Regions from separate parts of the Streptomyces sp. BPTC-684 genome, predicted to be linked through region 1. Evidence: riboswitches for the same ligand, from Rfam matches in the RefSeq annotation. Region 1 holds a riboswitch; the other holds the start of a gene.

Region 1 (4,205 bases):
GCGTTCTTCGTCGGCCCGGTCATCGCGTTCATCGTCACCAAGCGGATCTGCCTGGGCCTCCAGCGCCGGGACGCCGAGAAGGTGCTGCACGGTCGCGAGACCGGCATCATCAAGCGGCTGCCGCACGGTGAATTCGTCGAGGTCCACGAGCCGCTCGACGCGGGCCAGCTGTACAAGCTCACCGCGCACGAGCAGACCCGCCCGGCGGAGCTGCCCGCGGCCGTCGACGAGAACGGTGTCAAGCGCAAGGTCTCCGCGATGGAGAAGCTGCGCGTCAAGCTCCACAAGGGTTACTTCGGCGAGCAGAGCCAGATCGCCAAGCCGACCGCCGAGGAGTTCGAGGAGATCACCAGCGGCCACGGCCACCACTGATCCCCTCATAGCGAGACCGCTGTACGCCACACAGCACCAGGGCCCCGTCCACCGCGTGGACGGGGCCCTTCGCCGTCCCGCCGGGCTGGATAGGGTGTTCCCATTCCCATATCCGTCGATGGACCCAGGAGCGGACCATGAACGTTGTGACCCCGGTTGGCGGCGACAGCGTGGCGGCCTACTCCTGGCCGGGCGTACTGGACGCACTGCTGAACGGCACCGACCAGAGCGCCGAGGCGACCGCCTGGGCGATGGACCGGATCATGCGCGGCGAGGCGACCGACGCGCAGATCGCCGGGTTCGCGGTGGCCCTGCGCGCCAAGGGCGAGACGGTCGCCGAGATCACCGGCATGGTCCGCGCGATGTACGAGCACGCCAACCTCATCGAGGTGCCCGGCCGGACCGTGGACATCGTCGGCACCGGCGGCGACGGCGCCAAGACCGTCAACATCTCCACCATGTCCTCCATCGTGGTGGCGGGCACCGGCGCCAAGGTCGTCAAGCACGGCAACCGGGCCGCGTCCTCGGCCAGTGGCGCCTCCGACGTCCTGGAGAAGCTCGGCGTCAACCTGGACCTCACGCCCCGGCAGGTGGTCCAGGTCGCCGAGGAGGCGGGCGTCACCTTCTGCTTCGCGGTGAAGTTCCACCCCGCTCTGCGGTACGTCGCCGCCGCACGCCGCGAGCTCGGCATCCGCACGACCTTCAACTTCCTCGGTCCGCTCACCAACCCGGCCCGGGTCAAGGCCCAGGCCACCGGCGTCGCGGACGCGCGCATGGCGCCGATCGTGGCCGGGGTGCTCGCCGAGCGCGGCTCCTCCGCGCTGGTGTTCCGCGGCGACGACGGCATGGACGAGCTGACGACCACCGCGACCTCCCGGGTCTGGGTGGTACGGGACGGGGCCGTGCGCGAGGAGGCGTTCGACCCCAGGGACGTGGGCATCGACCTGGTGCCGGTCGAGGCGTTGCGCGGCGCGGACGCCTCGTACAACGCGGACGTGGCCCGGCGGCTGCTCGGCGGCGAGACCGGGCCGGTGCGGGACGCGGTGCTGCTCAACTCGGCGGCGGCGCTGGTCGCCCTGGAGCCGGGCTCGGGGAGCCTGGAGGAGCAGATCCGGGCCGGGATCGCCCAGGCGGCCGAGGCGATCGACTCCGGCGCGGCGCGGCGGGCCCTGGAGCGCTGGGTGGCCGCGAGCAACGCTTGAGGGCGTGCTGGTTGGGGCAGTGTGACGCAAGGCGCAGTCCGGCATCCGGACCGCGCCTTGCGCGTACGCGGACGTATGGCAGGATGCTTTCCAAGGTCATGAGTGACAGCGACTACGGCCCCGGCCCGCTGTCCGGCAACCCTCCGTCCGTGGCGGGGTGCCCCGGGTGAAGACCAGGTCGCAGGCAGCGAGGTCTGCGGCAAGCGCGGACCCCTGCGCACTCCGTTCGGAGTGGCGCGCCCCTGGGGTCCTGGTCCTCAAGGGAGCAGTCTCGTGAGCAAGCGAATGCGATAGGGCCTACGGCCCCTTTTCCTGTACACCTCCGCGGGCCCGTTCTGCCCGTGTTTCGAGGTCAACCCCCGTGCATCCGGCGCCCGTTGGGCTGCTGTGCCGTGCCGCGGGGGCTCCACAGTCATTCCTTTCGCCTTGACCTGCCGGGAGATACCGCCATGTCCGCACGCCTTTCCACCGCCGTTTCCGCCTCCTCCGCCGAATCCTCCGACGAAGCCTGCTGTGCGGCGCCGCTGCCGGTGCTCGGCCGGGACGTCACCGTGCCGCTGGTCACCGGGGGCGAGGTGACGTACGCGGCCCTCGACTACGCGGCGAGCGCCCCGGCCCTCCAGCGGGTGTGGGACGACGTGGCCGCGTACGCCCCCTACTACGGCAGCGTGCACCGCGGCGCGGGCTACCTCTCGCAGCTGTCCACGGACCTGTTCGAGAACAGCCGGGCGGCGGTGGCGGAGTTCCTGGACTGCCGCGCGGGCGACCAGGTGGTGTTCACCCGCTCGACGACGGACTCCCTGAACCTGCTGGCCCAGGTGGTCCCGGCCGACTGCCAGGTCTTCGTCTTCGAGACCGAGCACCACGCGTCGCTGCTGCCGTGGCGGGACGCGCGGGTGACCTACCTCAACGCGCCGCGTACGCCGCAGCAGGCGGTGCAGACGCTGGAGCGGGCGCTGGCGGACCGCGACCCGTACGGCCCGGCCCTGGTCTGCGTCACGGGCGCCTCCAATGTCACCGGTGAGCTGTGGCCGGTGAAGGAGCTGGCGGCGGCGGCGCACGCGCACGGGGCGCGGATCGTGCTCGACGCGGCGCAGCTGGCGCCCCACCACCCCGTCTCCGTACGGGAGTTGGACGTCGACTGGATCGCCTTCTCGGGCCACAAGCTGTACGCGCCGTTCGGCTCCGGGGTGCTGGCGGGCCGGGCGGACTGGCTCCAGGCGTCCGAGCCGTACCTCGCGGGCGGCGGCGCCTCCCGCAAGGTCGCCCGGCGCGCGGACGGCGGGGTGGACGTCGAGTGGCACGCCACGGCGGCCCGCCACGAGGCCGGATCGCCGAACGTGATCGGCGTGTACGCCATCGCGTCCGCCTGCAAGGCGCTCACGGAGGCGGGCTTCGAGGGCCTGGTGGAGCGGGAGAAGCACCTGATCGCGAAGGTGCGGGAGGGACTGGCGGCGGTTCCGGAAGTCCGCGTCCTGTCGCTGTTCGGCGACGACGCGCCCCGGGTCGGCGTGATCTCGTTCGTCGTCGACGGCTGGAACAGCTCGCACTTCGCGGCGGCGCTGTCGGCGGAGTACGGGATCGGGGTCCGCGACGGTCTGTTCTGCGCGCACCCGCTGGTACGCACGCTCCTCGGCAGCGAGCCGCAGGAGCCGGGCGAGTGCGGCGCGCCCGAGGCGGAGCCGGGCGAGCGCTCCCTGAACGCGATCCGGGTCAGCTTCGGGGCGGGCACGCCGGACGAGCACGTGGACCGCTTCGTGGGGGCGGTGCGGGAGCTGGTGCGGGACGGTGCGAAGTGGACGTACCACACGGAGGAGGGCCGCTGCGTGCCCGCGGTGTGAGTTGCCCCTCCCCGCCCCTTCCCGAAAGCCCTCTGGCGGGCGGCCGGGTGGTGGGTCGGGGTGGGCTGCTGGGGACTGCGCCCCCAGACCCCCCTGTGTTCGTCTGCGGACCGTGCTGGGTTGCTCGCGCAGTTCCCCGCGCCCCTAACCCCCAGGGGCGCGGGGAACTGCGCGACCAGCCACAGACGGCCCGCAGACGAACACGGCGGGGTGCAGGGGCCGCAGGCCCCGCCAAAGGGGTCCGGGGGCGTAGCCCCCGGGAGAGCCGCCTTCACCCCCACCCACCCCCGGAGGGTTTAGGGAAGGGGCGGGGTGGGGCTAGGCATCGAGGCCGATCGCGAACGCCGCCTCCAGGTCGTGTTGCGAATACGTGCGGAACGCCACGTGCGTGTCCGTGACCTCCACCCCGGGGATCTTGCTGATGCGGCCGGGGATGATGTCCGCCAGGTCGTCGTGGCGGGCCACCCGGACCAGGGCGATCAAGTCGTAGGTGCCGGTCACCGAGTACACCTCGCTGACGTTCTCCAGCGACGCGATCGACTCCGCGATCTCGGGGATCCGGTCCACGCTGGTCTTGATGAGCACGATCGCGGTGATCACGGCTGGTTCTCTCCCTCGGTGGCGGCCGACGCGGGGGGCTCCGGTCGTTTCGGTCGTTTCACTCTAGCCGCCCCGCGGAACCGGCCCCAGGCGTAGAGAAACCCCAGGCCGAAGCCGACGAGATGGGCCAGGTACGCCACCCCCGGCCCCGCCGGAGCCGCCCTGACCGCCAGCCACTGCAGCACGAACC
Region 2 (4,205 bases), 1.4 Mb from region 1:
CCAGCGCCGCGTCAGGAAGCCGAGCCGGTCCGCGCCGAGCATCCCCCGCAGCAGCTGCTCCGCCACGTCGTCCGGGAGCATCCGGAAGTACTCCGGCGGCGCCCACGGCGTGTGCGAGAAGTGGCCGATCCGCAGGTCGGGGCGGAGCTCCCGGAGCAGGCCCGGCACCAGCGCCAGGTGGTAGTCCTGGACCACCACCGAGGCCCCCGCCGCCGCCTCCTCCGCGAGCGCCTGCGCGAACGCCCGGTTGTACGTCTCGTACGCGCCCCACCGACGCCGGAACTCCGCGTCGAAGACCGGCTCCAGGGGCGTCTGGTACAGCATGTGGTGGACGAACCACAGCACCGAGTTCGCGATGCCGTTGTACGCGTCCGCGTGCGTCCCCGCGTCGATGTCGAGCATCCGCACGCCCGCCTCTCCCACCCCGCGCCGCACGGCCTCCCGGTCGCCGTCGCCGAGCGCCGAGCAGACCCAGAGGGCGTTCGCCTCGGCGCCGATGGCGGACAGGCCGGAGACCAGGCCGCCGCCACCGCGCCGGGAGGTCAGCGTCCCGTCGGCGCCGAGGGCGTACGAGACGGGGCCGCGGTTGGACGCGACGAGAACCTGGGCAGCGACCTGGGCAGCGCGCGCGGAGACCATGGAGACGAACCTAGCCCGTCCCGGAATGCCTCAAACGTGCGAAGGCGAGGACCGCCCCCCGATACTCATCCCGTGTTACGCCGCCCGATGCACCGCGTACTCCCCGATTTCGCGCATCGGCGGCCGCTCCTCGGTGTCCACCGCGTACGTACGCGGCACGAAGCCGTCCTCGCCCCGCTCGAACTGCGTCAGCGTCGGGCGCACCAAGTGGGCCCGGGAGAGCCGGAGTTGGGCCGTGCGGTAGATCGCCGCGGCCATCCGGCCGAGCGCCTGGCCGTCCTGGTGGCGGTGTTTGCGCACGCCCACGTCGACCTGGGCCAGCGCGTCCAGGCCGACCGTGTGCAGCGCGTCGACGAGCAGGCCCAGCTCCACTCCGTAACCGACGGGGAACGGCAGCCGCTCCAGGAGCGAGCGCCGGGCCGCGTACTCGCCGCCCAGCGGCTGGACGAACCCGGCCAGCTGCGGCCAGTGCAGGTTGAGCAGGGGACGGGCCACGAGTTCGGTGACCCGACCGCCCTGACCTGGGGAGTCGCCGAACGGCCGGTCGTACATCGCCTTGACGAAGTCCACGTCCGGGTCGGTCAGGAGCGGCCCGACGATCCCGGACACGAAGGCCGGGTCGAAGTCCCTCAGGTCCGCGTCGACGAAGCAGACGACGTCACCCGTGGTGACCAGCAGGGAGCGCCACAGGACCTCGCCCTTGCCGGGCAGGGCCGGTATCCGGGGCAGGATCGCGTCCCGGTGCACCACCCGGGCGCCCGCGGCGGCCGCGACCTCGGCCGTACGGTCGGTGGAGCCGGAGTCGACCACCACCAGCTCGTCCACCAGCGGCACCGCCGCGGTCATCAGCTCGCGCCGGATCGCGGCGACGATCTGGCCGACCGTGGCCTCTTCGTCGAGCGCCGGCAGGACGACGCTGACCGTGGTGGCGCTGCGGCGCTTGGCGGCCAGGATCGCGTCCAGCGTGCGGTCGGCCGCCGACCAGGAACGCCTGCTCAGCCAGCGCTCCACCTCTTCCAACACGGGCCGGAGCCTCCTCTGTGATCCATCTCGCGGTTCGGACGACTATCTCAACCGTCCGGGCCTTCGGTTACAGTCTTGAACAACGCGGATGACCGTCGCATGTCGGGGTCGTCGCGCGAACAAATGCCTGGGTCCTGGACCCAGTGCCACAGCGCTCATCCAGAGGGACTGAGGGAACGGCCCGTTGAAGTCCCGGCAACCCTCCTGCCGACCGCGAGGTCACGGTGGGGAAGGTGCCAATTCCGTCTCATGGCGAAATGCGCCATGGGGAAGATGAGGAGAAAGGGCCTCGCCATCATGGCTGTGCACACCGTCGCCAATGCCGCCACCACTGTGAACCTCGGTCCCGCCGTCGCGCTTTCCTGCCGGGAATGCGGCGAGCGGTTCGACCTCGGCCCCATCTTCGCCTGCGCCCTGTGTTTCGGGCCGCTCGAAGTCGCGTACGACCTTCCGACGGGTGACCCCGAGGCGCTGCGCCAGCGTATCGAAGCGGGCCCGGACAACATCTGGCGCTATGCGCCCCTGCTGCCCGTTCCGGCCAATGTGGCTGAAAAGCCTAACCTGAATCCGGGATTCACCAAGCTCGTCAAGGCCGACAACCTCGCCCGCGAGCTGGGCGTCACCGGCGGCCTCTACGTCAAGGACGACTCCGGCAACCCGACGCACTCCTTCAAGGACCGCGTCGTCGCGATCGCCGTCGAGGCCGCCCGCGCCTTCGGCTTCACCACGCTCTCCTGCTCCTCCACCGGCAACCTCGCGGGCGCGGTCGGCGCGGCCGCCGCCCGGGCCGGACTGCGCTCCTGCGTGTTCATCCCGCACGACCTGGAGCAGGGCAAGGTCGTCATGGCCGCGGTGTACGGCGGCGAGCTGGTCGGCATCGAGGGCAACTACGACGACGTCAACCGCTTCTGCTCGGAGCTCATCGGGGACCCGCTCGGCGAGGGCTGGGGCTTCGTGAACGTGAACCTGCGCCCGTACTACGGCGAGGGCTCCAAGACGCTCGCGTACGAGATCTGCGAGCAGCTCGGCTGGCGGCTGCCCGACCAGATCGTCATCCCGATCGCCTCGGGCTCGCAGCTCACGAAGATCGACAAGGGTCTCCAGGAGCTGATCAAGCTGGGGCTCGTCGAGGACAAGCCGTACAAGATCTTCGGTGCTCAGGCGGAGGGCTGCTCTCCGGTGTCCACCGCCTTCAAGGCGGGCCACGACGTCGTCCGGCCGCAGAAGCCGGACACCATCGCCAAGTCGCTGGCCATCGGCAACCCGGCGGACGGCCCGTACGTCCTGGACATCGCCCGGCGCACCGGCGGCGCGGTGGAGGACGTCAACGACGAGCAGGTCGTGGACGCGATCAAGCTGCTCGCCCGGACCGAGGGCATCTTCGCCGAGACGGCGGGCGGCGTGACGGTCGGTGTCACACGCAAGCTCATCGAAAGCGGGCTGCTCGACCCGGCGCTCACTACTGTCGTCCTCAACACGGGGGACGGCCTCAAGACCCTGGACGCCGTGGCCCCGACGACCGGCCCGACCGCGACGATCCGCCCGAGCCTGGACGCGTTCCGCGACGCGGGCCTCGCCCACTGACCCACCGGCCACGGAAAGGCAGCACACCATGAGCGTCAACGTCCGCATCCCCACCATTCTCCGTACGTACACCGGCGGCAAGGCCGAGGTCGCGGCCGAGGGTGCCACCCTCGCCGAGGTCATCGCCGACCTGGAGAAGAACCACACCGGGATCGCCGCCCGGGTCCTGGACGACCAGGGCAAGCTGCGCCGCTTCGTCAACGTGTACGTCAACGACGACGACGTCCGCTTCGAGCAGGGCCTGGAGACGGCGACGCCGGACGGCGCCGGGGTCTCGATCATTCCCGCCGTCGCCGGAGGCTGACCATCGAGCACAGTGCGGGCGGCTGCTGAACATAGGCCGAACATCGGCGCGCCACACGCACAGTTACCTGAATTGCCCCCTCCGCAAGCTAAGCGGAGGGGGCAATTCAGTGTGGTTGAGCGCGGTACAGTGGGGAAGTCCCCGTCGTTGTGCGTGCCACGTGCATATGAGAACGCGACGAACCGGCGTCGAGAAGCAGTCAAAGTGTTCGAGCATATTGCTCCTTAAGTGCGCTTTGCCCGGCCCGACTTGCCCCGGAATGCTGAATTTCGCGGCATTCCGCTCTTCACCCCTGCCCGGAATTCTCGTCCGATTGACCTGTTGCAGAGGGCAGTTGGGCAGATACATTCAGCCGCGGTCGACGCGTTCCGGCGCACACCCTCTCCTGTCGGAGGGTGGAGGTCTGACCCGGGTCCGCGAAGTGCGGTCCCGTGCAAGGGCCAGTAATAGGGGAGTTAGGCATGGCTCAGGGCACCGTCAAGTGGTTCAACGCGGAGAAGGGGTACGGCTTCATCGCGGTCGACGGTGGTGCGGATGTTTTCGTCCACTACAGCGCGATCCAGATGGACGGCTACCGCACCCTTGAAGAAGGTCAGCGAGTCGAGTTCGAGATCTCGCAGGGCCAGAAGGGTCCGCAGGCGGACATGGTCAAGCT

Evidence for each region. Region 1 has a riboswitch for S-adenosylmethionine ahead of QIY60_RS20825 (aminotransferase class V-fold PLP-dependent enzyme). Riboswitches for the same ligand answer to the same signal wherever they lie in the genome.
Region 2: linked by a shared signal. The riboswitch ahead of thrC (threonine synthase) and the one ahead of QIY60_RS20825 (aminotransferase class V-fold PLP-dependent enzyme) in region 1 are both predicted to bind S-adenosylmethionine.

What each region holds. Positions count from the first base shown of each region.
Region 1 is NZ_CP124863.1:4,713,353-4,717,557, forward strand. Features, by position in the region: gene QIY60_RS20815 (cytochrome bc complex cytochrome b subunit) at 1-372, shown strand, start outside; gene trpD (anthranilate phosphoribosyltransferase) at 510-1,574, shown strand; SAM riboswitch class IV at 1,669-1,786, shown strand; gene QIY60_RS20825 (aminotransferase class V-fold PLP-dependent enzyme) at 2,024-3,415, shown strand; gene QIY60_RS20830 (Lrp/AsnC ligand binding domain-containing protein) at 3,734-4,015, opposite strand; gene QIY60_RS20835 (rhomboid family intramembrane serine protease) at 4,012-4,205, opposite strand, start outside.
Region 2 is NZ_CP124863.1:3,352,167-3,356,371, forward strand. Features, by position in the region: gene QIY60_RS15005 (trehalose-6-phosphate synthase) at 1-639, opposite strand, end outside; gene QIY60_RS15010 (glucosyl-3-phosphoglycerate synthase) at 715-1,662, opposite strand; SAM riboswitch class I at 1,815-1,942, shown strand; gene thrC (threonine synthase) at 1,960-3,246, shown strand; gene QIY60_RS15020 (MoaD/ThiS family protein) at 3,275-3,550, shown strand; gene QIY60_RS15025 (cold-shock protein) at 4,012-4,205, shown strand, end outside.